2 linked regions of the Teredinibacter purpureus genome follow. The protein of the gene in region 2 binds, or shares a complex with, the protein of the main gene of each other region. Links are inferred from orthologs where the notes say so. Each region holds a gene or a part of one and is shown on either strand. Other genes may lie near its edges.

Region 1 (16,233 bases), 1.9 Mb from region 2 along the record:
GGTCGTTTTTCCGGCAGTCACCAACACTAAAGTGTAGCTTTGCGACCCTAACCGTTATTGGATGTAGAGTTTAAACGATGTGGCTTAGGAAAACTCCCACAGTTCCTGATAGGATTGCCGACCAAAACAAAGAGGCCAAGTAGCCAACACGCTTTACTTCGCTACCCGCAACACCAATTAGACGAATTTTATGACCAACAACAGCTCAGAAATACCCGCCTCAAGTGCGCCCAAAAAAGAAAATGCCTTCTTAAACATCGCACTTAACATTGTTATTCCCACCGTCATTTTAATGAAGTTCAGTGGGCCAGACGATTTAGGGCCCCAGCTGGGCGTCATTGTCGCGCTGGCATTCCCTATTGGATACGGTGTGATGGATTATTTTCGCGCGAAGAAAATCAACTTCTTTTCGGCGTTGGGCGTGCTCAGTATTCTTCTGACCGGCGGCATAACGTTGCTCGAGCTGGACCCAAAATACATTGCGATTAAAGAAGCAACTATCCCAGCCCTATTTGGCCTTGCCACACTTATCTCATTAAAAACACGCTACCCATTAGTGAAGACTTTTTTGTTCAACGATAATGTTATGCAAACCAAAAAGGTGCATGACGCGCTGGCCAAAAGCGCGAACGAACCTCAATTTGAACGCTGCTTAATCAATGCGTCTTATATGATTGCCTCTTCCTTCGCTCTTTCATCTGTTTTAAATTACGCCCTTGCCAAATGGGTGTTAGTTAGCGCTCCCGGCACAGAGGAATTTAATGCCGAATTAGGTAAAATGACCGCGTTAAGCTTACCCGTCATTACATTACCCGCTATGGCCGTGTTAATTTTTGCGCTTTTTTACCTGTTCAGACAAATCACAAAGCTTACAGGGTTAAGTTTAGAAGAAGTTTTTGTTGACCCAGAAGAACACAAAAAGCGCTAACCGCCCCCACTACACAGGACTAATATTTGTATGCTTTACGCCATTATCAGTGAAGACACTGAAAACTCACTTAGCAAACGATTAAGCGTTCGCCCTGCTCACCTTGCACGCCTTAAACAGCTACGTGACGAAGCTCGCCTCATTCTCGCCGGCCCGCACCCCTCAATTGATTCAACCGACCCAGGTGAAGCTGGATTTAGCGGCAGCCTAGTCGTTGCCGAGTTTGACTCCCTGCAACACGCAAAAGATTGGGCAGACGAAGATCCCTACGTCAGTGCTGGCGTGTACGCAAATGTAATTGTGAAGCCGTTCAAGAAAGTGCTGCCGTAATTGCGGACAATACCTAGAATATTTTGTTAACTGAGCCCCACTATGAAGACTAAAAACTACGTGCTTTATACCTGTATCGTTGCACTACTTTCAGCCTTTTCGTTAATGATGATACCCAGCCAAGCCCTTTCTCAATCAGATGTACGCTATGTATCAGACGTTCTTTTCGTGCCTTTAAGAAGTGGGCAAGGAAATCAATTTAGAATTGTAAATGCAGGCTTAAAAAGTGGTACCGCTCTAACATTTCTCGAACAAGGTGAAACCGATCAGTGGGCAAAAGTAAGAACGGATAAAGGTATAGAAGGGTGGATTCGAACGCAATATATCATGACGAATATACCCTCTAGTTTAAAACTCGATCAAACGCTCAATGAACTTGCCAACGCAAAAAAAACACTCCAAGACCTCTCGTCCGAAAACAAACAACTACAGCAGACTAACGCCCAGCTCACCACCAAAGCGACGAATGCCACACGCGGCGAACTAACAATGGCGAGCGAGTTGGAAAAAATCAAAACGCTGTCAGCCGGCGCTATAAGCTTAGAGCAACGCTATACCCAGCTGCTTCAAAAACACCAAATAATTCAGACGGATTTCGATGTACTAAAAGCAGAAAACGAAAAGCTGACTAACGATGCCCGCGCAACATTTATGATCTATGGCGTAGGCATATTACTTTTCGGTGTTTTTCTTGCCTATGTATTACCCGCCATTAAACCCAACAAACGTCAAACTGAATGGCGTTAATTAGGAGCCTAAAACAATGAGAAAAGCCCTTATTCTGTTATCTCTACTCACTACCTTTTACTCTTTTTGTGCTCATTCAGAAGAAAACCCAAAGATCTATTTCGAAACTGATCTGGGCCGTATGGTGATAGAGTTATACCCTCAAAAAGCCCCCATCACGGTCGCCAACTTTCTAGAATACGTTGACGCGGGCTTCTACGACGGCACTATTTTTCATCGAGTGATTGACGACTTTGTAGTACAAGGTGGTGGCCACACTTTCGACTTCAAGCGCAAAGCTACTCGTGCGCCGATCGTTAATGAATCAGCAAATCAATTGCTGAACCTACAGGCAACGCTCTCAATGGCACGCACCGGAGACCCTGATAGCGCCACCTCGCAATTTTTTATTAACATTAAACACAATACCCATCTTGATGCTCGTGGAGACATCCCAGGCTATGCCGTATTTGCAAAAGTTATAGAAGGTTTCGACGTTGTAAAGAAAATAGAAAAAGAGCCTCGCGGCCTATATCGCGCGCATCCAGAGGCCCCCAATTACCCTGTGCGTATTCTTGAAGCAAAACGACTCGCTGCAGTAAAGCCCAACGCTCCAGCAGCACTGCAGTTAGAGGCAAATTAATGTCTATAGCGCTAAGTGTAAATCTCAATAAAATTGCGCTGATACGCAACTCTCGCGAGGGTAATTTCCCTTCTGTTGAGGAATTTGGCCGCCTTAGCCTAAAGGCAGGCGCAAATGGCTTGACCGTACATCCTCGGCCAGATCAACGCCACATTACCCCAACCGATACTCGCACGTTAGCGCAACTGGTAAAAAACGCTCTATACCCCCGAAAACCCTATCGAATTTAACATTGAGGGCAACCCATTCGCGCCACCACGAGCAGGTTATCCAGGTTTAATCCCGCTCTGCCTCGAAATACGCCCCAATCAATGTACGCTTGTTCCCGATAGCGATAGCCAAAAAACATCGGATCACGGCTTTAATTTGGCGCAAGATGGCGACCGGCTAGCGCCGTTAATACAACAACTTAAGGACGCAGGAATTCGTGTCAGCTTGTTTATGGATCCCGATATTGAACAGATTGAACGAGCAAAAGCCATTGGTGCCGATAGAATCGAGCTTTATACCGGCCCTTTTGCCTCAGCCTATGGCAGCAACAATGAGCAAAGACTCTTCACTGAACACAGTAGAGCCGCTGAAACCGCCGCAAAGCTCGGGCTGGGATTGAATGCCGGTCACGACCTTAATTTAGAGAATATGACGTTATATCGTACCCTACCCCACCTTTGCGAAGTCTCCATCGGGCACGCCCTTACCGTTGATGCGCTTCTTATGGGTTTTGAGAATACGGTTCAACGTTACCGCAAATTATGTGAATAAAGTCGATTATATACGTGTTTTTTTGGATGCCAAGGAAGGTAAACTCAAGATTCTTCCGCTAGACTATCAAAGATAGAATACTCTCTGGAGCCACCTTGTATGCACTCGATTCTGGTTGAAGACTATATGGACACCAACCCACACGCCATCAGTGATAAAGCCACCGTACGAGAGGCCGTAAGCTTATTTATGCGCGAACGTATTCCCGGCGCTCCCGTAATTAATGACGAAAAGACTCTAATTGGCTTTATTTCCGAACAAGATTGCATAAAGGAAATGCTAAACGACGTGTTTTACTGTGAAGAGTCTCCTGCGGTAACCGCCGTAATGAGTCGCAATGTACGAACGGTATCGCCCAACGCAAGTATATTAGAAATTGCAGAGGCAATGTCTAAAGCTCCACCAAAAAACTACCCGGTCGTAAATGAGGGTAAGTTAGTAGGCCTCTTATCGCGCAAGCACATTCTTACGGCTCTGGTCGAAACCAACGAAGACTGTTATATTCACCATTAATCCGGTTTCACCAACCCACTCTTTCTAAAACAGCCTCTCTAGAGGCTGTTTTCTTATCTAGCTAGCACCTACATCATGCCTACCGACTCACCCGAATATACGAAACGAAAACAATTTTTTAATCAATTACTCACAATATACGGTCGCAAACCCTGCCTAGAAGCCATTACTGACAAAAATGTAGATATTTTTCGTCTACATTTAGCCGATTCGAATAAATCTGCAAAAATATTGGATGACATTACCTCTCAGGCCAGTAAGCGCGGAGCAGAAATTTTATATCACGATAAAAAAGCGCTTTCTCGTATCTCTAAAAATAGTAAGCAAGACCAAGGCGTTGCCCTTGACTTAGTGCTAAAAGGTTTTAAAGAACATACCGATTATCTCGCAGAGGGAATTCCCGAAAACGCACAATTCATTGCTCTCGATAAAGTCACTAACCCCCAAAATGTTGGCATGATTATCCGCTCTGTCTGCGCTTCGCCCCTAGCAGGTTTAATACTCCCTCGTAACGGCTGCGCCAAGTTAGATTCCCTCGTAATTAAAGCCAGTGCCGGCACCTTATTTAGAGCCAATATTCTTCGCTGTGATTCTCTAACAGACTGCCTTTTGGACTTCAAAAACGCCGGTGCAAATATTGTTGGCCTGGACTGTAATGCAAAGACATCGCTTTCTGACTACCCCAACAGAGGTCGACAGGTTTTTATACTAGGCAATGAAACAGAAGGGTTGTCGAATGCGTGTGAAAAAATATGTAATCAAACGATTAAAATACCGATGCGAAATAAAGTAGAGTCGCTGAACGTGGCTATAACGGCCGGGATCATTGCTTTTCGAACGTTCTATTAGGAAGCTATAAACGCACATATCAGCTTGGTTTCACGCAGCAACGACTAACATATAAACACTATCACACGGCATTAAAAAACGGCTTTAGCACTAACGCTAAAGCCGTTTTTTATAGCACTACAGTTAAGCGCTTACCTTCTCAACTTAAAGAGGCAACACATCGCGACCATGCGTTTCATTTATAATTTGAGCCGCCGCGGCATAGATAGCCGAAGCTCCGCAAATAATCCCCTCATAACCAGCAATTGTCTTAATCAGCGCACTATCCATTGCGTCTCCAATCGCCAATAAGAAAAACAATACGACAAGTGATGCAAAAATAAACTGAAGAGAACGATTTAACTTTAGTGTGCCGACAAAAAGAATGGCCGTAAAAATACCCCAAATAGTAAGCCATGCTACCATTGCTGAATTTTCAGGAGCCTCTACGAGCCCCATCTTGGGAAGCACAAGCAACCCCACTAACGTCATCCAGAAAAAACCGTACGATATAAAGGCGGTAGTACCAAACGTATTTCCTTTTTTCCATTCCAATATTCCCGCTATCACTTGTGCAATACCACCGTAGAATATCCCCATGGCTAGAATCATCGACCCCAACGAAAACAGTCCGGCATTGTGTAAATTCAATAGCACCGTCGTCATACCAAATCCCATCAGCCCAAGTGGTGCTGGGTTAGCCGTTAGGTCGGTAGTTTTAATTGTTACGACTTCATGCCCTACCAGCTCACTTACCATACTCATAATACGCACTCTCTCTTTCCAACAAGTTAATTACATTACCTTCTGGATCACAGAAGGCCTGCTTTGCTAACAGTGATTTCTGTCTTGAGAGTTACTATAAAGATAACGGGATAAAGCCAATGGATTTCGATCAAAAAATGGCGTGTTATTGTTGCTGAACAGCCCACAAATCTCGTGTAAAAAGGAAGAGAACAAACAACGCAATACTTGCGCCGCTAAGAACAGAAAATATCTCGCTAAAAGAATAAAAAGCGGAAAAATACCCCGCTACCAAAGCCCCTAAAGGAGCCATACCAAATAACATTAATTGATATATCGACATCAGACGCCCCTTCAGCTCTGGCTTTGCCAGCGATTGAAGTACCATTCGGCAATGAGAAGCCGAATAGCCCGCAATCCATCCCCAAAAAACAACCATGATATACAGGCCCGTAATTGTTGGTTGATAAGACAATGCATAACCAACAATTGCAGTGTAAAGCAGACTAAATAAAGCGCCTTGCGCGGGATACTCTATGCGAGGCTTAAACATTATCAATATATGCGCCGACAGCATTCCAAGCACAAAACACAGTTGTAAAAAACCGTATTCCAAGGTGTTAAAACCGTAGATATCACGTGCGAACAAAGGCATGACAACAATATAAAGCCCTAAATGCATAAAGCCATTAAAGCCCACGAGCCCAACGAGCTGAACCAGTCGTTTATCCGAGCTGACCGCTCGAATACCCTCAAGAATTTGCAATCTAAATAGCGTAACTGGGCCCGCAACCTTGCTCACACCCGCAGCGCTCATTGCGGTATGGCCGAGCGAGCGTAGCTGTAATGCTGACAAACCGCTGACCACGGCCTGTATCACGATAACAAACACTAAACCCGCCTGATCCGATAATGCCGCAACAACAACCCCAACAGCTTGAAGTGTAAACTGGACGATACTCGCGCGAGTAATTTTCACCTGCACCGAATGCTGGCTCAAATCACCCACAATTTTTTCGCGTGCGGGCTGAATAAACGCATTCGCGGAACCAACGGCAATGGCATAAATAGCCAAAGTCAAAAAGGTAAGCGAATTTGTAGCAATAAGGGCCGCCAAAGCCAAAAAACACACCGTCAAACCTAACTGCGCCATCAACAATATTCGGTACACATTGCATTTATCCGCAAGGGCCCCTGCAACCAACATAAGCAACAAATTTGGAATTAGCCCTGCGGCTTGAATCCAGCCCAAACTTGATGAACTTAAACCAAGTAAACTAACCGATAACCACGCCAATAAAACCTGATGAACGCCAAGACTAAAGGCAGAGGCGCCGTGTGCGATTAAAAACTTTCTTACCGAGTTTGGTAGAGTGCTATAGGTGTGAATCATAAAGATCAAACATCCACTGTGGGTAGTCAAACAGAGAGAATGTAGCGTAAAACAAAAGAGCCACCTATAAAGGTGGCTCTTTAAAACAACAGCTTATTCAACGAATTTTTTAGTACTTATAACCACTTTCTTCGTGTAGCACTATATCTAGGCCTTGCGTTTCTTCGTCGGTATCAACTCGAATACCGCCAGTCAACAAGCCCGTCAATTTCACTAATAGATAAGTGACAACGGCTGTATACAACGCTGTTACTACAACACCTATCGCTTGAGCTCCTAGCTGCTCCCCAATAGATTCTATACCTTCGGCAAAACCAAAACCGGAGAACACACCCAGTTGCGTTGATGAAAATACACCTACAGCCAAAGTACCTAAAATGCCACCCACACCGTGGACAGGGAACACATCTAGAGAATCGTCTATGACCAGCTTACGCTTGATAAATTGCGTGGCATAAAAACAAACAACACCCGCCGTAAGACCAATAACTAAAGCGCCCATCGGGCCAACAAAACCCGAAGCGGGTGTGATCGTACCTAAGCCTGCAACCATACCCGTCACAATGCCTAATACACTTGGCTTGCCAAACTTTGACCACTCCATGGACATCCAAGCCAACGCACCAGCCGCCGCCGATATGTGCGTAACCAGCATTGCCATTGCGGCATCACCATTAGCCGCGAGCGCACTACCAGCATTAAAGCCGAACCATCCTACCCATAACATTCCCGCGCCAGTAACGGTCATAGTCATATTGTGCGGTGGCATAGCCGTTTCAGGAAAACCTTTTCGATTGCCTATCATTAGTGCAACAACCAACGCGGCAACCCCAGCGGTAATATGTACAACCGTACCACCGGCGAAGTCCAATACGCCCATTTGAGCTAGCCAACCGCCGCCCCAAACCCAATGACACACAGGAACGTAAACCGCCAAGATCCAGAATAAACTGAAAATTAACACCGATGAAAATTTCATACGCTCAGCGAAAGCACCGACTATGAGCGCTGGCGTAATAATCACAAAAGTCATTTGAAACATAGCGAACAGCGGCTCAGGGATATCGCCACTCATAGAATCTTTGCCCACTACAGCAAAAAAGGCTTTGCTCATATCACCAATAATGAGATTGCCTTCACCAAACGCGAGGGAATAACCAACAAACAGCCAAACCAATGACGCTACACACGCGATCGCAAAGCATTGCATTAATACAGACAGAATATTTTTTGTTCTTACCAAGCCGCCGTAGAACAACGCAAGACCCGGTAATGTCATAAACAACACTAAAGCTGTGGACGTTAGAATCCAGGCTGTATTGCCCGAATTCAATTCATCGGCAGTAGCCACTGCCGGAAGCACCAGACCAAGCAAGCAGAGTGCGCGAAGACAAGTTTTCATTGTTTGCTCCTACGTTCAAATTTTTTATCGCGAGACATCCACCAATTACTCGGTAACTCGTCCCTTATGGATATTGAAAAGATATAACATCTCAACGGATGAGATTATGTGTCTAGAATAACGCAGCCAAATAATCCCTAACTTTTATATGGACTTCAATAACCGCGTTTTCACAGGGCGCAAACGATACCACAGACGCCCTCAATTGTAACATTTGGCATCTAAAAGCGTTGTTTTGGAGCAACACTGACCCGTTAACGTATTTTCTGAGATTCAAGACGTAATTGCGCAATAAGCGCTTTTCTATCCGTCCCTATAGGTTGGTAAACAATAGAACAGTATAGGCTCACAACCTTATTCACGACGGGTGCTAAAGCAGGCTTCTCTTTCGCCACCTTTTGGGCAAACGCCACGGGTGTTTCTTGAGGGGAACGCCTAATACCGTGCCTCTCTAAACGTCGCAGCGCAGCCAGTAATAGGCGTAATTCTGGCGCCTGCTGTGGGCGCTTAAAGCGTAAGAAGCTCCAAATATAATAGAGCGACAACATGCCCCCAATTCCACCAACAAAAAAAAGGGCAACCCGCCAAGGGTCCGTTCCCCCCAGTAAACGCTGGAGAATACCGCCCTGTGTATCGCCATCATAGCCAAGTACATTTGTTTGCCAAAGGTAATCAAATTCTTCCCATCTATTCCGTACATCCGCCAGCCAAGACAAGGCTCTTATACGAAGAAAAGCCCCTCCCACTAAAGATGATTCTGTACTGTCTACAGCCTCATGTAAGGCGCGCTCGATTCTCAGCGGGGAAACAGCTGCTGTTGGATCGATTCGTGTCCAGCCAGAGCCCTCCAGCCAGACTTCCGCCCACGCATGGGCATCCGATTGTCGAACCACTATGTATCGATCCTCTTCTCTGTAATGACCGCCCTGATACCCCAATACTACACGCGCAGGAATGCCTGCTGCGCGGGCAAGAAAGACAAAACTGGAAGAAAAATGTTCGCAAAACCCTCGCTGGGTTTGAAACATAAAATCATCTACAGAGTTTTCACCCAGCATGGGTGGCCGCAACGTATAGGTAAAGCGTTGGCTATAGAGGTCGTTTATGCGCTCAATAACGTCAGTAGCGGCAAGGCCGTCTTCAACCCACTCCTGAGCCATCGCACGCGCCTGTACGTTGCCCTTTTCAGGCAGAGCCAAATTGCGTTTACGTACACGCTCATCAAGTGCGCTAGGTGTAAGCTTGTAATCAAGGGTCGAAACCACTTCGTAATACGTGCGTCCAGTAATTGGCAGTGCACTTAACAGTAATACTTGCTCGTTAAACAATGTTTGTACGCTAGGCGAATACGCCTCTAATGGCGCCATTAAGGTGAACATCCATTGGTAATGATGGGGTTCTAGCAGTACGGAGTAATTAAATGTTGTTCCACTGTCAGAGGGCGTAATCAAACCCCATTTACTGTGTGCTTTCTCTGCTGGCTGACTACCTGATTCACGCCCCATCCACCCCGTACTAACCCGCTGCCACTTACGCCCATCAAATTGTTCAAGCACCAACCCTCGCCAATAACGTTGATGAGGTTCCGGAATGGGGCCATTTTTAAACGTTGCCCGAAAAACAATTTCATCAGACTCAATTAAATCGCTAATATCCCCGGGTGACATTGAATCACTAAACCCCGTTTTGCTCGACTCACTCATTGAGGGCACAGCCCAAAGCTGCCCCAGCCGTGGCATAACCAAGAACAGAATCAACATAACAGGCAAAGCCTGCAGTAGAACAGAAAAGCCCGACCACAGGCGTTCGCGAACGTTAACCTTGCGGTGCTGAAACACCGACCGTAAGGCCGCCAACAAAACGCCACAGGTAAATAAGCTATATGCACTCCCCCAAATAGTGGGTGACAATAACAAGTGTGCTGCTATGGTTACGAAGCCAATATACAACACAATAAGCACATCAATTCTATTGCGCATTTCGATAAGTTTGAGCACAAACGATAACAATAAAAAACTAATCATCACCTCTACGCCCATGCGTCCACCAAAGCTTAAATATAAAGCTGTAGCTCCCGAAATGCCGAACAGTAATTTTATAAACGTACTAGGAAAAGGCCAAACACCTCGAAAAGTTTGAATACGAGTAAAAACAGCCGAGGCCCATATTATTGACAGCCATAATGGTAGATGTAAAAAAAGCGGTAGAATGGCAAAACCTTGCGCGAAAACCACCCATGCCAACGTTTCTCGACTAACAAAACTGGAGGTAAAACGATCGGTCGCCTGCGCGCCCCTCCCAACGCGAAGGGTCAGCTTTTGAAAAATTTTGAATTGATTTAAGACCATAGTGATTACTAGGCCTCGTAACGCGCAAGCGTCTCAAGCACTTTACGTCGATGATTCTCACCTCGGTCTGGCGAGATAATATCTGCGGGCAAAACAATACCGTATTCTTCATCGTCAAGGCTAAACTGCAATGCCCAGTAGCACATCGCCGAAAGTTTTAACTCGACGTCTTGCGGTGCAATATCGCTAAATATTATCCAGCGTTCTTGAGAGACATTCTGGCTAAATTCTTTAGAATAAAGCCCTTTTTCTTGCGCGTACGCCCGCCACGCTATATGTTTTAAAGAATCACCTGGGCGATACTCACGAATACCACTAAAATCTTCGCCACCTTTTATGGGGTGTAATCCATTACCTTCTGCATCCGCTTTGCAAGAACTCGGCAATGGTACTTCTATAGGAGCGGGATAGATTAATGCCGTGATATCCCAACTGAGCCACGACCAACACTTTACAATGCCAAGCGGAAAATAACTCTGCAACCGCATGCGCCCCGGTTGCTGCCAGCCTCGTTTAAGCGATTTCTGTGGAATACGGATTTTTATCGATTCGTAAGGGTGCACATCAATATTGGCAACGAGATGCCCTCCCGTTTGCCAACCAATCTCAACACTTTCCATATATCGCCTTGAATGATTGGTCAGTGTAAATACAAATTCAACATCCTCACCGGCAAATGCTGACGATGTTCCGGCATATTCAATGGATAACGATGATAGATTTTGGTGAGTATTAAGAATAGTAACCACGAAAACACTAATCATTAAAAAGGAAAGTGCCAGTACTAAATTATTCTGGTAATTCGTGCCTAGCAACCACAAAACGATAATGACGATAATAAACGCAGCGCCGCGCTTTGACGGAAGAATATACAGTTTTTTTCGATCAATACGGTGATAATTAGCAGGCGGCACGTGGCGATCTACATAACGGAAAAAGTGGCGTTCGATAGTACGCAGAATAAACCCGTGTTTTCGAACCTCCTGATCAGAAACCGGACTTGCTTCGTCACTCATGGCCGCGCCTTTAGTTTGTGGTGAGAACATCCACACTCGACAGGAGGTGATCCACGAGTGATCGCGATTGGTCCGGTCTACCACCGGCCGCATGCGTATGCACACCCCGTACGCGGTGCCCTACAACAGAAGGTAAAACGGCTTGTAGATCATCGGGCAACAAATGCTCACGCCCCTCCAATAATGCCCAAGCTTTTGCCGCTCTCAGCCACGCCATCGCACCACGAGGCGATAAACCATAACTAAAACTTTCATCGTAACGGGTAAAATCAACGAGGCGTTGCAAGTAATCTAGCAATTGATCTGTTGCGTGTACCTCGTCTACCAATGCTTGGATTTGCGTCAGATTATCCAAATTTATCACTGGATCTAGCGTCTGTAAAACCTTCCTCGGGTCGACCCCTTTAAATAATTTTTTCTCGCTTTCTCGATTTGGGTAGCCAAGGGAAATACGCATGAGAAACCTATCTAATTGCGATTCCGGCAACGGGTAAGTACCGGCTTGACTTAAAGGATTTTGAGTAGCGATGACAAAAAAGGGCTCCGGTAAAGCTCGGGTTTCTCCCTCGACGGTTACCTGCTGTTCTTCCATCGCCTCTAAGAGTGCACTTTGTGTTTTGGGTGTTGTTCTATTGATTTCATCGGCCAGCAATACTTGCGTAAAAACAGGCCCCTCAAGGAAGTGAAACTCTGAGGTGTCCCGATGAAAAATAGCGGCGCCCAGTATATCTGCCGGTAGTAGATCGCTCGTAAATTGTACGCGTTTATAATCCAATCCCAATACCCTAGCCAAACACTGTGCTAACGTTGTTTTCCCCATGCCGGGCAAATCTTCAATCAATAAATGCCCTCTTGCAAACAAGCAGGTAACGGCTAATTTAACTTGCGTTTCTTTGCCAAGAAGGACCTGTCCTACGGTATCAACAACCTTATCTATTAAAGGGTTCATGGGGTGTTTGCCTACGGTTTGCGAATGAGCGATGCAATGCGCCTAATTCAGGCTTGATTAGATCAACGATACAAACGTACGTTGTCAAAATATAAAATTAATTCAGTTTCTAATTGATAAGAATAGAACATTACCGTCTCGATGCGCTGCATGTTCATCTCTCTATCTTTCGGTGCGAGCTTTACTTTTACTAAAGGTATTTCGATATGATGTGCCCCTGGCGCTAACATTATTGTGCGATTGAAACGGTCGTTATGTTTGTTTTTGTGCGCTTCATCGTGAATACGCATCACCAACATGACATCGGAAGGTTGCGGGTTATACACATCAAAGGAAAAGCTTTCGTAACCACTCCAGTCGCGGCGCACTTCTCTTAGCGTCATACCTGGCCATGGAGCGGGCTTCATCATAAGCCGCGCCGCAACAGACGTATTGTTATGCCACCCTACCGGTGCGGGCACAAATTCGAGTACGCCATTGTAGGCTGCATAAGCGTAGATATTGAGCCAATCATTATCAAAATCGGCTATAACAGGAAACGCTTTTTCACGGTAGTACTCACCCAGCCGCCACTTAGTGGCCTCGGCCAAGCTAAGAGACATAAGTACTCCGCTAGCGATTAGAAAGGGCAGTTTTTTCCATCCTGCAAGAAGAGCCACAAAATAAAGCGATACTCCCGACAATGTACCCGCTAGATCTAGCCAAAAATCACTCCAGCTCGCTTCACGCCCAACCTGACTTTGAATAAGTTCAACGCCGCCGCCAAAAATCAGACACGAGGCTATTGTGAACCCTACTACGAAACGTTTACGCTGATTAAAGACGTAATAATGGAAAATAAAACTAACTGAAAGCGATAAACCCAAAAACAGTAATGCATGGCCTGCATTTTGTAACGCAGACCAAAACAAATTTGTGCCAGGTAATTTATAGAAAAAAAGCAACCAACTATTAAGCCCAACCACCAGTACTAGTAGTATTGTGCCAATACAAAGCTTGCGTGGATTTGCGGTTAACACAGACGAAAAACGGCCTAATAATGTTCGAATCATCTAAATATTTAGGCCCTATAGTGCACTCAAACCTCGATCGAGATCTTTCTTTAGATCGTCTATCGATTCTAAACCCACCGCAACACGAATTAAGTTTTCACTAATACCTGCGGAGACTTTGTCAGCATCAGAAAGCCGACTATGTGTTGTGGTTGCAGGGTGTACGATGGTTGTTTTAGCGTCGCCCAAATTGGCAGTGAGGGACATAATACGCGTAGCATCAATAACCCGCCACGCCTCTTCACGCCCGCCCTTTACTTTAAAGGAGAGAACACCACCAAACGCTCTTTGTTGTTTTTTCGCCAGCGCATGGCTGGGATGGCTTGGTAAACCACCATAAAATACAGTGTCTACACCTGGATGCGCGTCTAACCAAATAGCCAGAGTCAATGCGCTGGCAGAATGTGCCTCCATGCGTAAGCGTAGAGTTTCTAAACCTTTCAAAAATACCCAAGCATTAAAGGGGCTCATTGTTGGACCGCAGGTACGAAGGAACCCAAGAACTTCATCCATGTGTTCTTTGCGGCCAACAACGGCGCCACCCATGCATCGTCCCTGACCATCTAAATACTTTGTCGCCGAGTGAATAACGATATCGGCCCCCAAGGCTATGGGCTGTTGTAATGCGGGAGTACAAAAACAGTTGTCAACAATAAGCAAGCAATTACGGCTTTTCGCCAATACGGACAAGGCACCGATATCGGCAACATCACCAAGAGGGTTCGACGGCGTTTCGGCAAACAACAACCGTGTGTTCGGCGTAATAGCCGATTGCCATTCATCCAAATCGGTTAACGTCACGAGTTCAACATTGACACCAAATTTTTGTAAATATTTCGTAAATAGAACGGTAGTTGTACCAAAAACACTGCGCGAACAAACAATATGATCGCCCGACGATAGGAGTGCCATGCAGGTGCTTAAAATAGCCGCCATTCCTGATGCCGTTGCTACACCCGCCTCGGCACCTTCGAGCGCCGCTATTCGTTGTTCAAATGTGCGTACGGTTGGGTTAGTGTAGCGAGAATAAACATTCCCTGGCTGTTCACCAGAGAAACGGGCTGCAGCTTGTTCTGCCGAGTCGAATACATAACTGGAGGTTAAAAATATCGGGTCTCCATGCTCGCCTTCAGCCGTGCGAACTTGACCGGCTCTCACAGCCAGGGTATCAAGCTCTGCACCCACTAGAAAATCCAATTCGGAGGCTGGCGTGTCAGTCATAATAAAATCTCAACGGTAATAGTCTGATCCAATTGTAACAAGTTAAGCTGTTGCATCAGGTCGCTATAGTTAGGCAATTTACGGGCTAACTTGAACAGTGACGAAAAAGTGGCCTATACACAGGCGATGCTAATCATCGTTATGCATACCGACCATGGCATTATCCCCTCGGGAAACACGGCCAGATTTTATTTTATCGTTTCGCGCTTGCTCTAGTTTATTAAGGTATTCTTCATTTACATCGCCGGTGACATAGTGGCCATTAAATACGGCGCAATCAAATTCAGGGATTTCTGAATTACCTTCCCTTGAGGCGGCGATTAAATCTTCAATATCTTGATAAATTAGCCAGTCTGCGCCGATTTCTTCACAGACTTCACTCTCAGTACGGCCGTGAGCAATCAACTCATTTGCCGTCGGCATATCAATGCCATAAACATTCGGATACATTACTGCCGGCGCTGCCGACGCGAAATACACTTTTGCCGCACCCGCATCACGTGCCATCTGAATGATTTGCTGGCATGTCGTGCCCCGAACGATCGAATCGTCGACCAGCATTACATTTTTATCGCGAAACTCTAAGTCGATAACATTCAATTTTTGACGAACAGATTTACGCCGCATTTGCTGGCCAGGCATAATGAAAGTTCGTCCGATATAACGATTTTTTACTAAACCTTCTCTAAATTTCACACCCAACGTCTGGGCCATGGCTTGTCCAGCAACACGACTGCTGTCGGGTATAGGAATGACCACATCAATATCGTGATTAGGACGTTCACGTAGAATTTTATCGGCTAACTTTTCGCCTTGCCGCAATCGTGCTTTGTAGACCGATACACCATCCATTATGGAATCTGGACGGGCGAAATACACATGTTCGAAAATACAGGGGCTATAGCCAGGGTTTTTAACACATTGGTGAGTAAACAACTCGCCGTCAGTGGTGATGTAGATACATTCGCCTGGAGCAACATCACGCACTAACGTATAACCCAGTACATCAAGCGCCACACTTTCCGACGCTATCATATATGCCCGACCCGCATCAGTATCGCGATAACCGTATACCAGAGGACGAATACCATTGGGGTCTCGAAAAGCAAGTACACCGTAATTTGCGATCATTCCCACGACCGCATAACCACCCTGCACGCGTTTATGTACGCCTTCAACTGCGCGAAAAACATCCTCTGCACCCGGTTTCATCTTTCCCTGCAACTGCAATTCGTGTGCAAAGACGTTCAACAGAACTTCTGAATCAGAGTCTGTATTCACATGACGCAAATCAGCTTTAAACAGGTTTTCACGTAACTCCTCCGTATTGGTTAAATTACCATTGTGAGCTAACGCAATGCCGTATGGCGAATTGACG
Region 2 (16,098 bases):
CAGTGTGTGAAACAGGCGACTTCCTTGCTAAAGATCGCGTACTATCACTCAGAGCAGGTGATCAGCTGGCGCTCATGTCCAGCGGTGCTTACGGTTTCGTTATGAGTTCCAATTACAACACCCGTGGCCGCGCAGCCGAGGTATTTGTGGACGGCGATCAACACTTTTTAATTCGCGAACGCGAAGATTTTAACGATATGATTCGTGGCGAGCACCTGCTGCCATCAGGAGAGCAAGGCTAATGCGTTTACGCTTTACCAAAATGGAAGGTATCGGTAACGATTTTGTGATGATTGATGCCATCAGTCAAAAAATCACTGTAACACCGGAGCGCGCACGTAAGCTCGCCGACCGTCATTTCGGCGTCGGCTGCGATCAAGTATTAGTTGTGGAATCTCCCACCAATCCCGACACCGACTTTCGCTACCGTATATTCAATAGCGACGGCACCGAAGTAGAAAACTGCGGCAACGGCGCCCGCTGTTTTGCCCTTTTCGTACGCCAGCGTCAGCTCACAAGTAAAACCACAATATGTGTCGAAACTGCCGCTGGCATACTCACATTACATGTTAACGACGACAACCAAGTGACCGTCAACATGGGCGCGCCCGAACTAACGCCCAGTAATATTCCATTCACCGCAGATAAGCAATTAGCGTACTACCCCCTTCGCGTCGCAGACCAAACCTTCGACATAGGGGCGGTGTCTATGGGGAACCCACACGCCATTACCTTAGTAGAAGACCTTACGCATTTTCCGGTAGACACCATTGGCCCGCTTATCGAATCGCACAAACAATTTCCCAGCCGAGTTAACGCCGGGTTTATGCAAATAATCGATCGGAAAACTGTTCGATTACGCGTGTACGAACGCGGTGCCGGAGAAACGCTCGCCTGTGGGACAGGTGCCTGCGCGGCGGTTGTGAGTGGCATTCTGCGCGGTCTGCTAGACCCTACCGTAGCGGTAGAATTGCCCGGCGGCACGTTACGCATTCAATGGGAGGGCGCTCAAAACCCTGTTATGATGACCGGCCCAGCAACATCCGTCTTTCATGGACAAGTTAAAGTATGAGTGAATCTTCTATTACTCAGAACAGGGAAAAAATTTCCGACGAGCAGGTAGCACAATACCTGAAAAAACATCCGGATTTTTTCAATCGCCATATCGATCTATTGGCCGATCTTGACCTGCCTCACCAAAGCGGCCCTGCCGTCTCACTGGTAGAGCGCCAAGTGGCTATCTTACGTGATCGCAATATGGACATGCGGCATCGGCTAAGCCAACTGCTCGACAACGCCCGCGATAACGATCGCCTGTTCGATAAAACCAAACGCTTAGTGCTAGCCTTACTCGAATGTAACGATTTGGGTGATTTGGTCGATGCGCTGTATTACAGCTTTGATAAAGAATTTAACATTCACTACACGCGCCTCATCTTATTTGGCAACAACAATACCCCCGTAAGCGAGGCGCGCATTGTCTCCATTCACGATGCCCGCGACTATATTGGCAAGCGCCTGAAGCTACCCAATACCGTCAGTGGTGGCATTGATGTTAAGGAGAGTGGGTTTTTATTTGATGGCGACGCACCCAATATCGGCAGCGCCGCAATAGCCGTGTTACAGCATGGAAGCCCTCTAGGCGTATTAGCCATAGGCAACCAAGACCCGAACTACTACCGTTCGAGTATGGGAACGCTGTTTTTAAGCTATATTGCCGAAGTACTTAATCGGCAACTGCCTAAATATTTGAAATAGAATGTGCGCGCAGCCTATAGCCCGTAAGGTGGTGCGCAAAAACCCGCCTTAAATGGGCTGCCCACCATAATTAGACTCAGGTTTTTTTGGCGGGTCGGCCACAACATTGGCTGGAATATGGTCAATTCGGCCGCCGCTCGCCAGAAACGCTTCAACTTCACTTTCTAAGTGCTTCCGCTCCGCATCCTTATCTAGCAACGATTCAGCAACTGTAAGGGCCGCTAGCGCCCCACCATCAGATTCAATAGCATCTTCATTTTCCACGTGCAAATTCCTCTCGTACATATTCTTATAGTTTAGTTACCACTTTCACAAACTCGGATAATTTATAGTTCAGAGTTTAGAATCTGTCAGCGGGGGGCATTCAATTTCTTTAGTTTTTTTTGTTCTAGCGTTAATAGAAAAACACAATATTGGTTATTTTATTAACGCGATAAACATAAGACACGGGAAAAAACGTGCGAACATTCGGGAGAGAGGCCAGAAAACAAACGCCTAAAACGGCGTAAAAACGAGGAGATGAATCGAGGGAATACAACGAAAAACGCCATGCGAAATAGCATGGCGTACAAGAAACTATGGCAACTTAAACCGCATCAGGGCCGGTTTCACCGGTACGAATACGGATAACTTCTTCGCAAGGCATTATAAATATTTTGCCATCGCCAATTTTGCCCGTTTGCGCAGCCTTAGTAATGGCCTCCACTGCCTGATCGATTAAATCATCACCCAAGACAAGCTCCACTTTTACCTTCGGAAGAAAATCAATAACGTATTCCGCACCGCGATAGAGTTCAGTATGACCTTTTTGGCGACCAAAGCCCTTCACTTCAGTCACCGTCATACCCTGAACACCGATTTCCGACAATGCATTACGCACGTCGTCGAGTTTAAAAGGCTTAATAACAGCAGTAATCAGTTTCATAGGAAGATCCTTAAATACACCCAAATCCAGGTTTTATTGTAGTTGATGGCTCGGCTACCCGGTCCGAACACCGCTTAAAATCGTCTAGGAGGGCAATTTACACCGATCGAAACCGAAAGACAAACCACTCGCACCGATTCGGGGCAAAGAATCCATCGCGTTAATCCCCCTCAAACCACACAGCACTCCACACGCGTGTGGCTAACTTGCACAACTCCCACGCATAAAAAAACCGGAGGCTGTCACCCCCGGTTTTTAATAGGCCTAACGCCTATGATTAACGCTGTGTAAGGATTTACTTACCGCCTGAAATAAACTCAGGATAAGCCTCCATACCACATTCAGAGATATCCACACCGTCAAACTCTTCTTCTTCACTAACACGGATACCCATAACCGCTTTGATCACTAACCACACAACCAAACTTGTCACAAACACCCATGTGAAGATAGTAAGCGCACCGGTCAACTGGCCCAAGAAAGAAGCAGCGCCGTCTTCGCCACCATTGGTAACAGGTACCAATAGAAGGCCTAAGAAACCCACAACACCGTGAACCGAGATAGCACCAACGGGGTCATCAATTTTTAGTTTATCCAATGTAATAATGGCAAATACAACCAACACACCACCAAGGCCACCGAATAAAGTTGCTTGCAACGCTGTAGGCGTTGAAGGCTCAGCAGTAATCGCAACAAGACCCGCCAAAGCACCGTTAAGCGCCATGGTCAAATCTGCTTTACCGAACAAGATACGCGCAACAATTAGCGCAGCAACTAATCCACCAGCCGCTGCCGCATTAGTGTTCATAAACACAATGGCAACAGCATTGGCACTTTCTACGCTAGCAGTAGCCAATACAGAGCCACCGTTGAAGCCGAACCAACCCATCCACAGAATGAACATACCCAAAGTCGCCAGAGGCAGGTTTGAACCAGGAATAGCGTTAACTTCTCCATTCGGGCCAAACTTTCCTTTACGCGCGCCTAACACCAGCACACCAGCCAGGGCTGCTGCAGCACCAGACATGTGCACAATACCGGAGCCTGCAAAATCGCTCCATTTAACAAAGCTCATGCCAGCACACTTGCCTTCGTCAATGCCGCCCAGCGAGTACATACCAAATACACCACACTCACCCATAGAACCCGCAACACCATTACCCCATGTCCACGCACCTTCCATTGGGTAAATAAACGCTGTCATAACAACCGCAAAAGCCAAGAAAGCCCAAAGTTTCATACGTTCGGCAACAGCACCCGAGACAATAGACATGGCCGTTGCAACAAATACAACCTGGAAGAAAAAGTCGGCAGATGGAGCATACGTCCAATCATCGGCAACACCGTCTCCAGTAATACCGGATAAGAACGTATCGCCACCATACATAATCGCGTAACCACAAACAAAATACATAATGCACGCAATGGCATACAGGGCTACGTTTTTAGTTAAAATTTCAGTTGTGTTTTTAGCGCGGACAAGGCCAGACTCAAGCATTGCAAAGCCAGCAGCCATCCACATTACAAGTGCGCCACAGACCAAGAAATAAAAGGTATCTAGGGCGTACTGCAGTTCAAATATTGATTGTTCCATAGGAGTTCTCCGAACAATTGGGATTCTATTTATCAGTAAAACAAAAGGTTAAAGCGCTTCTTCACCAGATTCGCCAGTGCGGATACGCACAACTTGCTCCAATACGGATACAAAGATTTTTCCATCACCGATTTTGCCGCTATGGGCCGCTTTACTGATCGCTTCTACAACCGAATCTAATTGGTCGTCTGCAACCGCAACTTCTAATTTGGTTTTAGGTAGAAAATCCACAACGTATTCTGCACCACGGTACAATTCTGTATGGCCTTTTTGACGGCCGAAACCTTTTACTTCAGTAACCGTAATACCTTGTACACCAATTTCCGATAACGCTTCACGCACTGCGTCGAGCTTAAAAGGCTTGATGATGGCAGTTATTAGTTTCATTGGACTGCTCCTATAAAGGGTTATGCAGCACGTGCTGCTTTATTAAATAAAAAAGCCGCTTCACCTAAAGGTAAAAGCGGCTTTTTGTAGTACTTACTCGATAGGAAGGCTGTAGCTCACTACAACATTCAAATCATCATCGTAAGCGCCTTCAACATCGTCAACAACTTGGCTGAAAATGAAGCTCAAGTTATCGTTATAAGCGTAAGACAAGTCAACGTGAGTCATATCATCATCATGCGCACCGGCATTCAGGCTAAACGCGCCAAAAGTAACACCCGCATTCACGTAATAATACTCTTCTAAATCTTGCAAACCGTGGTAGTAGCTAAGGCTAACAGGGCCGTAACCGATAGAAAGAACCGCTTCCATCAAGTCACCAATGTTAGATTCACTCTCGATTGGAACAACAACAGCCATATCGCCGTCGACACCCACGTAACGAGTTGAAGCCGTTGGGTACTGATACGACCAAACACTTAGATCAATATTCACTTCGCTTACTTCAGCACCAAAGCCTGCATACAAGTCATACTCAGTGCCGCCAGAACCGTCACCAGAGCTTACCCAAGTACCGGCATAGAAACCTTCGTTGCTATAGCTTAAATCGCCCGATACCGCAGGGTTACCATAGCCAGCACCTAAGTCGATACCACGCCACAAATATGAGCTCGCAACACCAACAGAAGCGGATACTTCAGCATTCGCTACAGGAGCCATTGCAGAAATCGCTAAAGATGCTGCAACAGCACCGGCCAATAATTTCTTAGAAGTTTTCATGTGTTTCCTCCAAATGTCTTTTAAATAATTATGTTAGCTTGGTCGATACCAAAACGAGCTAGCTTGCCTTGTTTTAGCACTAACCGCGCCAACTTTATAAATGTCTTTATTTTCAAATAGTTAGAACTTAAGCAACTCAATTCATATGTGTTTGAAAACGACAAAAGCACCATATTCGTGCGGCGATCAATGTAGTGCACCGTCGAGACGCACACAAATGATGCACGTGTTTTTTATTTGTTTTGTGACTTAACGCACCTAGATAACACGTCGCCATACGCCTTATTCAAGCTCAGCTCTGTGTCGTCAAAAACGGAAGACTGAGCCGAGAACGACAGGAAGGCCTACGGCCACCATTATCGCGGCCCATAAAAAAACCCTCGGGCTAACGCTCGAGGGTTTTGCTGGCCGTTAAAAAACGCTTTTAGCCTTTACGATAAAAGCGCATTAACTACTGACAAGTAGGTGTAGCCGCACTATTCGCGCCGTTAACACCTTGCATTCCTATAGTGGCGGTTTGACCAGGTTGCAGGCTGCTATTCCAGCCTACACCGGTTGCCGTATAAGGGTTGCTGCCCGAAACCGATCCATTCCAACTGCTGGAGATAGACGAGCCATCAGTGTATTCCCACGTCGCAGACCAATCACTAATAATCGCTTCACCGGTATTCGTGTAGCGAAGCTCCGCCGTAAAGCCTGAACCCCAATCATTGGTCACAACATATTCACACGATTGACCGCCCGTATCGGGATCGTCTCCGAGCACTTCGATAGTGATATAAGCTTCTCGACCTACTCGGCGGTCACAGGTCGTGTCAAAAATATACACGGCATAGGTCATTACCTCATACGTACCCGGCTGCTCAAACGTATGGCTAAAGTTTGTTGGGCCTGCAGTAACGAGCCTTTCGCCATCGACATACCAATCCACTTCATTCCAATCAAAGTCATCGGACAATTCAAAATCAACGGTTAACGGCGCATCACCACTGGTACTGCTAGCGAAAATGTCATAGTCCGGCACAGGCGGAGGACTAGCGATGGGCAACGGATAATTGTCGATCGTAATTTCGCGTGTTATAGAATCCGTAGCGCCTTCGGTGTCTGTAACCGTTAAGGCTACGTCGATGGTTTCATCAATATGCGAAGAGCCATTGAACGTTAACGTTTCACCGCTAAAGCTATCTCCCAAAATAGACCAGTCAAACGTAATATCGTCGCCATCAGGATCGCTACTGATACTCGCATCGAACTCTTTAGTGAAGCTGACGCAACGGCTGTCACTAGCCGTAAAGTCGGCTACCGGCGGTCGATTAGTCTCGGATTCATCCGTAAGCTCCATCGAAACTTGTTTCGTTTCGAGGTGGCCACCAGTATTCGGAATATCAATCCCTCTATCCACAATGTAGAGAGTCACGTACTGCCAACCAGGAGACTCGTAAGTATGGGAGGCAATGGGCGTGGTATTAGTTGTTTTTACGCCATTCGTGCTTTGATCCCATGCGAAGGTGTAGAGAAGTTCGTCACCGTCTGAATCGTAGCTGCCCGAACCGTCGCAGGTCACCGTGAGGCTACCCGGTACATTTGTACACTCCAAGCTCACCACCGGCGCCACGCCATTGCCCACAATATCGAGCACACCTGTTGCCGTTGTGGTTACACCTTCCTGGAGTTCTTCGATTGTAAGTGTTACATCAACGGTTTTAGATTCTTCAAATGTATGAACGGCGATTGAATTCTCCGAGCGTCGGTTAACAGCATCATCACCCTCGCCAAAAGTCCATCTATGCTCCCGAATTGGGGCGTAGGTGGGCATTATGCAAGGCTCAGCCGTGGGGCTTGGCGTAGGGGTTGGTTCCCCAGAAGCAGAAGGCGTCGATGACGACGAAGACGCACTTGAAGACGCTCCATAGCACCCCGGTGAACCCGTTGGTATGGGCGTTAGCTCAAAACCAGGGTCGTATTCATCTACGTCACACCTCACCCGCACACTTGAAAATTCAAACCCTAAAGTTTCAGAGTTACTTGAGTGGTATTCATTCTCGCAACTAAATTCCAATATTGGGTCAAAAGGCTCAGACCCTTCAATGGTAAAAGTTTTCGTTAAATGACGACTGTTATTGCCATCTAAAACGTACAACGAAATAGCGTATTCACCAGCACCCGAAAAACGGTGCGTCGCAACCGTAAGGCCAGAACTGTAATCGTAAGTGCCGTCCCATGCCCAGTAATGCGCAGTGGCGTCACCATCGGGGTCGTAAGAGGCAGAACCGTCGCAGGTGATTTCATAATTATTGCTGTCGACCGTACAATCAAAATCCACCACCGGTGGTTGAGTCATACCCGTTACTGCTTGCTCAACCGAAGCCTCCACAGAAGCGGTTCCATCACTAACGGTCACGCCAATAGTATAAGTGTCAGATTCTACATAATCGATGATACCCGTTGAGGAACTACCGGCAGACGCGAGTGTTCGACCATCACCCAAATCAAAAATGTATTCCAAGGTATCGCCGTCGGCATCGGTGGCTACTGCATCACAGACATAACTGAACTCGTAAACAGCCCAACCTAAATCAAAGAAATCGCCCACTAACTGATGTTCATCACACGAAAAACTACTGATTTCGGGCGGCTGATTTAAAGGTGTAACGCCACCACACGCACCACTAAAAGTCGGCGCACTAAAGCTACCAGAAAAACTTAATTGCATGCCAATAGTAGCGGATTGCCCAGTAGCCAAATTTTGATTCCATTGCGGCCCACTAAACGTATAAGGATTAGACCCACTAACCGATCCATTCCAAACATTCTGGATCGCAACATTGCTACTAAACTCCGCAACAATGTTAGACGCAGTCGTGGTGCTACTGCCCGCATTAACCACCACAAGTTCAGCAGTCGCTCCACCAGACCATTGATTCGTAAGATTTAACGAACAATCCAAGTTCGCTAATGCTGTTTTACTCAGCATTAGTAACAGCATTGATAGCCCAACAACCAACGTTGGATGTAATATTTTTTTATTCATAAACGGCCTCATTCCTGAGTAATTATAATTAAACAAACGCCCGCAAACCCTATAACATTGAAGCTTGTATTATTGGCATAAAGAATTAAAAATCTTATTTCGTTCGAAAAACTTTCGTCGTAACATTTCCAGTAACACATTCAGAAAAACCGATTAGAAAAAGAAACACCACTAAAAAGCACTAAAAAGGCTGATGGAAATTATTAATTATTATTTAACCCAATAACGCGACTAGCGCCATTCCAACCCTCGTCATTTTTACCACAAACAATTGACACCCACCATCTCTATTGAGAACCCGAGTACCAAATTAGATAAACACACTTATTCTAAGCGCCAATAATGGCCGTTAACCGTCACCAACAGTAACACCAACAGAAATCATGTATACATAAAACGGTAATGCGTATTGTTAGATCAGTATGTACAACATATACACTGGAAAGTAACCACCTAATTTTCGGACAAAAATTGCCAAAAGCAATGGTAAAGAACCCCTAATGTAAAAGACGTTAGCCGTAGTATTTTGAACAGTCGCCCGTCTATTTTATTTAACCCGTGGAGCACTTTGGCCATCTGAGCAACGCGCTGGCAATGTATATGCCCAGCCAGTAAAAAGAACATTCCTATAAGCGTTACAATCATTCGCGCATGCATTCGACTTCCAACGAAAAAGAAAGCCTATAAAGGGATAATGAAAAGTAAGTCCTCAATGCACATTCTCCAAACAACAAAGGAAAAAATTGAGCGTTAATCTTAGGCAATAAATGTAATGCACATTACCGAAATAGTACCTATAGATCTGCCGGACTTTACAGAAGATATTATCACTCAAGGGGTGGGTTATTACGCTGAAACTTTAGGCTTGCCCCCACCAGAACCACTGAGTGGGCGCTTCTACACTGTCACCGAACTTACTCAACACCTACAAAGTACCAAACAAACATTAAAGCTAAACGAGGAACTGCTTAAATTGGATCGGTGTCGCTTCATGGTCATTGACAATATTGGCTATGCAAATCGGGGCCAGCAAGAATCCAGCGTATTATTCGAACTCATCGCGCACCGGCATGAACAAGCCAGCATCATCACAGCCAATCAAGCATTCAGTGAATGGCACAACATATTTTCCGACAAAAACATGACAGTGGCCTCTGTGGACTGGCTCATTCACCACGGAAATATCATTGAATTAGAAGGAGAAAGCTATAGAAAAAAGAACAGCTCAACGTAAAAATCTAACCCCGTTGAAATCCCTGGAGGTTTAACCGAATGAACCGGTCAAGGTAGTTGACGTTTAAAAAATAGGGGCAAAGTGAAAGTGTCGAATTTTTCTTAGGATATCTTGATGAAGCTGGTTACAACTTTTGTAATTTTTCTCCAGCTAATATCAACAACAAAGAACAGCAAGAGCGGTTTTTAAGCGCCATTAAATCCGGGTTGACTGTGCGGTTTATTAATTAGAACACCACAACCTAATGACATACTGATGGTAGATATAGCCCCACGGAATAGCGAGTAACATTACAACAATGCCAAGTACGCAAGCAAACATTACATCGCTGGTGTACTGGTTATAATTGTCGGTAAGTAATGCAGGAATTGCAAAAGCAGACACCCAAATTGATTTCCACAATAGTTCTATAATAAGCAGCGGAAGTATCTTTAGTGGATAGCGCAAACCCAGTAACGCAACGAGGGAATAACTTGCAAGCATTGCCAGCACTACGGTATCGGCGGTTACTGTTGTATTTTTTGAAAAAATGATGTCTGGCCACACGGTTATACCAAGGCCCAAAAATATAAACATATACACTACGCGCAATAGCTGTACTCTAATATTGCTTATATTAGCCTGAGTGCTCATACCTTGCCTCCATGTCTTCGCTCTTTTACGCCACGCTCAAAATGTTTTTTAAATTCTTTGTTTTCCAGGTAGTCTAGTTGTTTAATACTCTCAACCATTTGGTGGTACTGCTCTAGATTTCCTGTTAAGTAATATGCTTTTGCTAAACTCCATCGCGACCAATAGAAGTGTTCGTCATACGGGTTACTGCTGGTTGTTAAGTATTGCTCAATATATACGATTGATTTGTCGGCCTTTATGCCTCGCTCAATATAGATTTCAGCTAGCTGAAGCAGGCTGGCGTTAACGTGCCAGTTGCTTGGGGTATTATTGACGGATATGTCTTTTTTAATAATTTCCAAGAACATTTTCTCGGCTTGAATATAGTATTTATGTTGTTTAAAGAATTTAGCGAGCTGGTATTGGTTTTCCGTCTTTAAGTATGTTTTTTCTGAAAACGTTTCAGCTAAGGCTAACGCGGCGCTGGTATCGTTTTGTATCTCGGTAAGTTGAATATGGTGAATGCGTGCGGCCTCTTCAGACTTTTCCGTTAAGCTGGCTAAATACATAACACCTTTGTCAAGGGAGCCTCCCGCAAACGAGGGAGCATATAAGTGAAATTGAATGACCGTACTCAATGCTTTTAGGTTGTTTGGGGATTGACCCGCTGCTTTTTCATAATATTTAATACACTTTTTCCCATAGCCTAATGCTTTGAATATGGACACCTGCCGTGCATGTTTACAGTAGATGTCGCCTGCCAATAGTAGTTCTTGACTACTGTTCGGCCTAATATCTAAGGCTTCTTCAATATATGACACAGCGTTTTTGGTGTTATTTTTAATTAGCAGTATCTCACTTAGGTAAATTAGTGCCTGCTGGTAGGTGGCATTATTTTTTTGGCTCTCCGTGGCATTTGAAACATATTTTTCAAACCTAGGTAGCGCCAAATCGTACTGTTTTGAGTAAAACAGATCAACTGCCGTGTTATTGTCTGGGTGTGCACTTTCGGCACTAATAACATTGGCAAACAATAAACAATTCCATACCGCTATTCGCATAATTGTTTTCATTTTAATCGCTCGGTTTTTTAAGGTGTAGACGGGTGTAGAATTCGCTGAGTTTGGGCCGTAGGGTTTTTGTTATTCCTATAATGAGTACCATAATTGGGAATAGGCCAAAGATCATGGGGAATAAACTAGCATTAAACCATTCGGGAAATAGCGTAGCCTGGCCAAAGAATAGCGAACCGGATGCGATAAAGAAGGACAGGCACATACGCCATACATGGCGAATAATGCGAGATCTTTGCGTTAGGGTTTTTCGTAGAATAACGTTTAGTTCACCGACAGATGCAATTGCGCCTAAAACCACAAACAAGATAAAGGCTTGAGGAGGTGCTCCATCGACAGTGCCGGTTACACTCTGACGACTCATCACCATAAAGCTTACCCCCATGGCCGTAATGAGTAGGGCTACAATAAGTCCAATTTTTTCGGCGAATCCGGCCCTAAATGTTTTTCGTTGGGCGGCGAGCACTCCGGTTACCAGCAGGTATAACGCTAATATTGCGGCGACAAAATTTGTTTTCTGTTCAGTCTCTAGAAAAGGGGAAACACAGGCACCAATTAAATAGCTCGTAAACATCGCTATAAAAAATATTTTCCCTGCAAAGCGATGTAATTTCTGGCCTTTGGGTGCTAGGCTCGCAATGAGTCCTGATAATAGGCCAATCGCCCCTCCTCCAATATGAGCATAAAGGAGAATAGCTGCACCAAAATGCAGGAAAAAGGACGAGTCTGGCTCTACCGTAAGGCGAGCAGCACTGGCTGAGCTAGAAAGAAGTAATAGTAAGCCTACCGGCGTACATTTAAGTAGCCAGTGAATAAACGTTTGCATATTGAATTCCGTTAATACCTAATTGTTCGGTGGCGACTTATGCACTCTGCTGGTGCCTGATTTTTTTTAATTTACCTCCTCTTTTTGGTATTTCATTATTTCTCCTGGTTGACAGTCACGGGCTTCACAGTTTTTTTGCTAAGAGATTGCCCAGTGTTTCACCTTCACGAAAGCCACTGGGTAGGTGCATGCCCTTGAGTCCGTTTAGCCCGTTTTGAGCGATAGGAGGGAAAAACACCGCCAATATGTAGGCGAGAAAAACCCAGTGGCCTATTGCAGCGAGGACGAACCAAGCGTTCACGGCTATACTGGCCGCGCAATTCGCTAACGCCTCTGGGCCTGTACGCGGGTCTAATACCCTTTCGCTCATTTGCTGCTCCTAACAATTGAGCTGAATTGCCGAGCATTATGAGCGTGGACGATCAGCGCCACATCCGCCGCTGGCTGGATTTTAACCTCCCCCAAAGGGTTGAGTTGGCGGCCGGGGTATACCCCCCTTAATACTCATGACACGGAGCGTGGTGTTCGTCTAAAATTTGCCGATGAAAGAGTTATTGTCTGTTTTTACACGCCGCGCCTTTAGTGCGCAGCCACCTAACCCGGCCCTATGGCGGCCTTGGCGTGGCCCCTTTGAACGCTGGCCGCACACCGCAGATTTGCTAATTGCGCTGCTAGCGTTTTTATTAAACATTTTAATGTGGTCACACAATGGCGGGGCTGAGGTCATGACGCTGGCCACCTTGCCGGATGTGGGTGCCTACCTGTGCGCGTTTGCCGCCAATTTTGCACTGTTATGGCGGCGTAGCCATCCATGGCAGGTCCATGGAGTAATTCTGGCCGTGTCGGTTGTGTTATACGTCGCGGCACCCGTGCACGGCGTCGTTGGCTTGGCCTTCTCCCTCTATAGTCTGGGCCGTTTTGAGGCTAACAACCGTGCTAGCCTCGTGGGCGCAATTGGCGCGCTGGTTTTTGTGATTGTGGACCTTACGGTTTTTAATTCGCCTAGTACCGGGAACACCGTGGCGGCGATAATGGTGCTCGCGCTTTGGTACGTAGGGCGCCGCTTGCGCTTTCGCGGTGAATATTTACGCTTGCTGGAAGAACGAGCGCGGCACCTTGAGCGCGAGCGCAACGTAGGTGCGGAGCGCGCCGTGATGGCCGAACGCAGTCGTATTGCCCGCGAGATGCACGATATTGTCGCCCACCAAGTTAGTTTGATGACCGTTCAGGCGGGCGCTGCACGAACCATCGCCGCCTCAGACCCGGCGGCTGCCATTAATGCTATGGCGTCGGTCGAGGAGGCGGGCCGGCAAGCACTGTCGGAAATGCGCCACCTGCTGAGCGTTATGCGCCCCGTTAATGCCGAGGACGCACTTGAGCCGCAGCCCAGTCTTGATGATTTACCCAATTTGGTACGTCAAGTCGGTGAGGCTGGGCTGGCGGTTAAACTTAACATTCTCGGCGATTTATCTGCCTTACCTGCACGTCTTGAGCTAACCACTTACCGTATTGTGCAAGAGGCACTGACCAACGTGATTAAACATGCCCGTGCCAATAGCAAAGTCTCGGTGACGGTGGAGGGGCGTGGGGAAAACATTGTTGTTACCGTTGCGGACAATGGTAAAGGCGCTAAGCCCGTTAACACAGGGGGGCACGGTATTGTGGGCATGCGCGAGCGCGTACAATTGTTGGGCGGGTCATTTAACGCGGGCGACAGTGATGATATTGGTGGTGGATTTAAGGTACGTGCCGTTTTACCGCGCACGCTTCAGGAGACATAATGTTACGAGTATTGGTTGTCGATGATCAGGCCCTGGTGCGGCGCGGCCTAGCGCTGGTACTGGCGCACGAGAGTGATATCGAAGTGGTTGCCGAAGCCAGCAACGGTTTTGAGGCAATTGAGGCGGCGCGCGAGCACAAGCCGGATATCATTTTGATGGATATTCGTATGCCTAAACTGGATGGGCTCGAGGCCACTGCACGTATTCTCGCCAACGCAAGTGACAACACGCGCGTTATTATTCTCACCACCTTTGACCCGGACGAATATGTCTACCGTGCACTGCGCGTAGGCGCGAGTGGTTTTGTCTTAAAAGATATTCCACCAGAAGCACTGGTGAACGCCGTGCGCACGGTAGCCGAAGGCGGTGCGATGCTATCCCCCACCATTACGCGCCGAATGATTGGCCAGTTTACCCAGCATATGAAAACCGAGCGCAATTTCGCCGAACGCTTGCAGCGGCTAACCACGCGCGAGCGCGAAGTGTTGCAGGCGCTGGCTAACGGAAAAAGCAACGCCGAAATTGCCGAGGCCTTATTTATCGGGGCGGCCACGGTAAAAACACATGTCTCCAGCTTGCTGTCTAAATTAGGGATTCGCGACCGCGCACAAGCGGTTGTATTTTCTTATGAATGTGGGCTGTCGAAAGTGGGAGGCTGCGATGTCGGCTTTTAATGCCGCCACAGAATTGCCAGGCAATGGCCTATACCGAATTGCGGGAGCGAGCGGAGGCTTGCTCGGCGTGTTTCTGCTGGCCGGCGCATTCGGCCACCTTGCCGCGGTTTGGTCGCCAACGTTGGGAGAGGGTAACTTGGAGGGACTCAGGGCATTCTTGTTGCTGCTACCCGGTTTTGTTTTGGTGATCAGCGCTTTAACTAACCTGTTAACGTGCCGTGCACTTTGGGCTGGTACGCAGCGGGCATTGCGGCTCGCACTAATTGTTAACGTGGTAGCCGCCACTTACTTTGCTTACTTATTACAGCGCGGTATTCCCAACCATCCCATCGGGTTTTTTTTGGCCTTTGTTGCCATCCAGGTTATCGTGCTGGGGGCAATTCCGGCGGGGCTTTGCTGGCCAGCAACCAAGCTCTCGAGGCTAGAATAAAGGTGACTGGCACAGTAAATACCGTCATTTCGAAATGAGGCCTCATGCCCCAATGGGATAATTATCGGTGCACCAAGTTCGTATGCGTTTTTGCAGCAGCTTTGTCATACTGTCCACGCTATAACCTCTCAACGAGGGCCGTTAAGCCCACAATACACACCCGGTATTTAACGAAGCGATTAGTGCAAACATTAACTCTAATTGAGCGAGTACACACAATATGAAAACAGTGTCTTTAGTTCTTGGGAGTGGTGGTGCTCGTGGATTGGCGCACATTGGCGTAATTCATTGGCTGGAAGAGCATGATTACCACATACAATCTATTTCAGGATGCTCTATGGGAGCTCTTATTGGTGGTATGTATGCCGCTGAGAAGTTGAATGAATTCGAAAAATGGGTTCGCGCAATAACAAAACTGGACATTATTACGCTACTCGACATTTCATGGAGCACAAGTGGCTTGGTCAAGGGCGACAAAATTATCAACACCCTCATTGACCTCGTGGGCGATATAAAGATTGAGGACCTATCAATTAATTACACGGCGGTTGCAGCAGACGTAAATGAAGAAAAGGAAATATGGATTAATTCAGGGCGACTGTTTGACGCCATACGCGCCTCAATTTCACTACCTATGTTTTTCACACCACACAACTACAACGGCGCGCACTTAATTGATGGCGGCGTACTTAATCCAGTTCCTATCGCTCCGACATTCAGTGACAACACAGACATCACCATTGCCGTGAACCTTGGGGGAAAATTACTTTCCAATCCCGCTACAATTAATATTGGCAACCAAAATAAAAATAGTGGCGATGGGATAAATAAAAAAATTAATAACTACATAAGCCAGCTTAAAAATAAGATTGATATCCCCCAGGAAATTAATTGGGGAGCCTACGAAATAGCGAATCAGGCATTCGATGCTATGCAAAGTACCATCGCCAGACAAAAGCTAGCAGCCTATCCGCCAGACAGGGTTGTCGAAAT

What was found.
Region 1: the proteins of glnK (region 2) and H5647_RS13610 are in contact, whole or in part, in a solved structure (PDB 2NS1), measured with the Escherichia coli proteins. The link is inferred for Teredinibacter purpureus from one-to-one orthologs.

The regions. Positions count from the first base shown.
Region 1 is NZ_CP060092.1:3,083,520-3,099,752, reverse strand. The notes cover bases 6,124-8,944. They hold H5647_RS13610 (ammonium transporter), read right to left. Parts: upstream 8,270-8,944; coding sequence 6,977-8,269; downstream 6,124-6,976. Other genes in these bases: H5647_RS13605 (transglutaminase family protein), read right to left, coding at 8,524-8,944; H5647_RS13615 (MFS transporter), read right to left, coding at 6,124-6,867. In the rest of the region: H5647_RS13655 (VC0807 family protein), read left to right, coding at 191-928; H5647_RS13650 (YciI family protein), read left to right, coding at 959-1,258; H5647_RS13645 (TIGR04211 family SH3 domain-containing protein), read left to right, coding at 1,301-2,005; H5647_RS13640 (peptidylprolyl isomerase), read left to right, coding at 2,022-2,627; H5647_RS13630 (CBS domain-containing protein), read left to right, coding at 3,489-3,902; H5647_RS13625 (TrmH family RNA methyltransferase), read left to right, coding at 3,978-4,751; H5647_RS13620 (acetate uptake transporter), read right to left, coding at 4,896-5,495; more of H5647_RS13615, read right to left, coding at 5,641-6,123; more of H5647_RS13605, read right to left, coding at 8,945-10,617; H5647_RS13600 (DUF58 domain-containing protein), read right to left, coding at 10,626-11,633; H5647_RS13595 (AAA family ATPase), read right to left, coding at 11,644-12,582; H5647_RS13590 (VanZ family protein), read right to left, coding at 12,645-13,634; H5647_RS13585 (O-succinylhomoserine sulfhydrylase), read right to left, coding at 13,650-14,855; purF (amidophosphoribosyltransferase), read right to left, coding at 14,985-16,233. UniProt on the Escherichia coli protein: Involved in the uptake of ammonium/ammonia (NH(4)(+)/NH(3)). Transport is electrogenic. Following sequestration of NH(4)(+) at the periplasmic face, NH(4)(+) is deprotonated and neutral NH(3) is transported into the cytoplasm.
Region 2 is NZ_CP060092.1:1,143,887-1,159,984, reverse strand. The notes cover bases 2,996-5,681. They hold glnK (P-II family nitrogen regulator), read right to left. Parts: upstream 4,665-5,681; coding sequence 4,326-4,664; downstream 2,996-4,325. Other genes in these bases: H5647_RS05135 (TorF family putative porin), read right to left, coding at 4,758-5,444; H5647_RS05145 (ammonium transporter), read right to left, coding at 2,996-4,277. In the rest of the region: lysA (diaminopimelate decarboxylase), read left to right, coding at 1-242; dapF (diaminopimelate epimerase), read left to right, coding at 242-1,072; H5647_RS05160 (DUF484 family protein), read left to right, coding at 1,069-1,758; H5647_RS05155 (hypothetical protein), read right to left, coding at 1,807-2,022; H5647_RS05150 (P-II family nitrogen regulator), read right to left, coding at 2,345-2,683; more of H5647_RS05145, read right to left, coding at 2,979-2,995; H5647_RS05130 (cellulose binding domain-containing protein), read right to left, coding at 5,896-8,475; H5647_RS05125 (ATP-binding protein), read left to right, coding at 9,248-9,709; H5647_RS05120 (hypothetical protein), read right to left, coding at 9,932-10,342; H5647_RS05115 (tetratricopeptide repeat protein), read right to left, coding at 10,339-11,394; H5647_RS05110 (DUF2306 domain-containing protein), read right to left, coding at 11,396-12,220; H5647_RS05105 (hypothetical protein), read right to left, coding at 12,345-12,590; H5647_RS05100 (sensor histidine kinase), read left to right, coding at 12,763-14,001; H5647_RS05095 (response regulator), read left to right, coding at 14,001-14,675; H5647_RS05090 (hypothetical protein), read left to right, coding at 14,662-15,105; H5647_RS05085 (patatin-like phospholipase family protein), read left to right, coding at 15,326-16,098. UniProt on the Escherichia coli protein: Involved in the regulation of nitrogen metabolism. Regulates the activity of its targets by protein-protein interaction in response to the nitrogen status of the cell.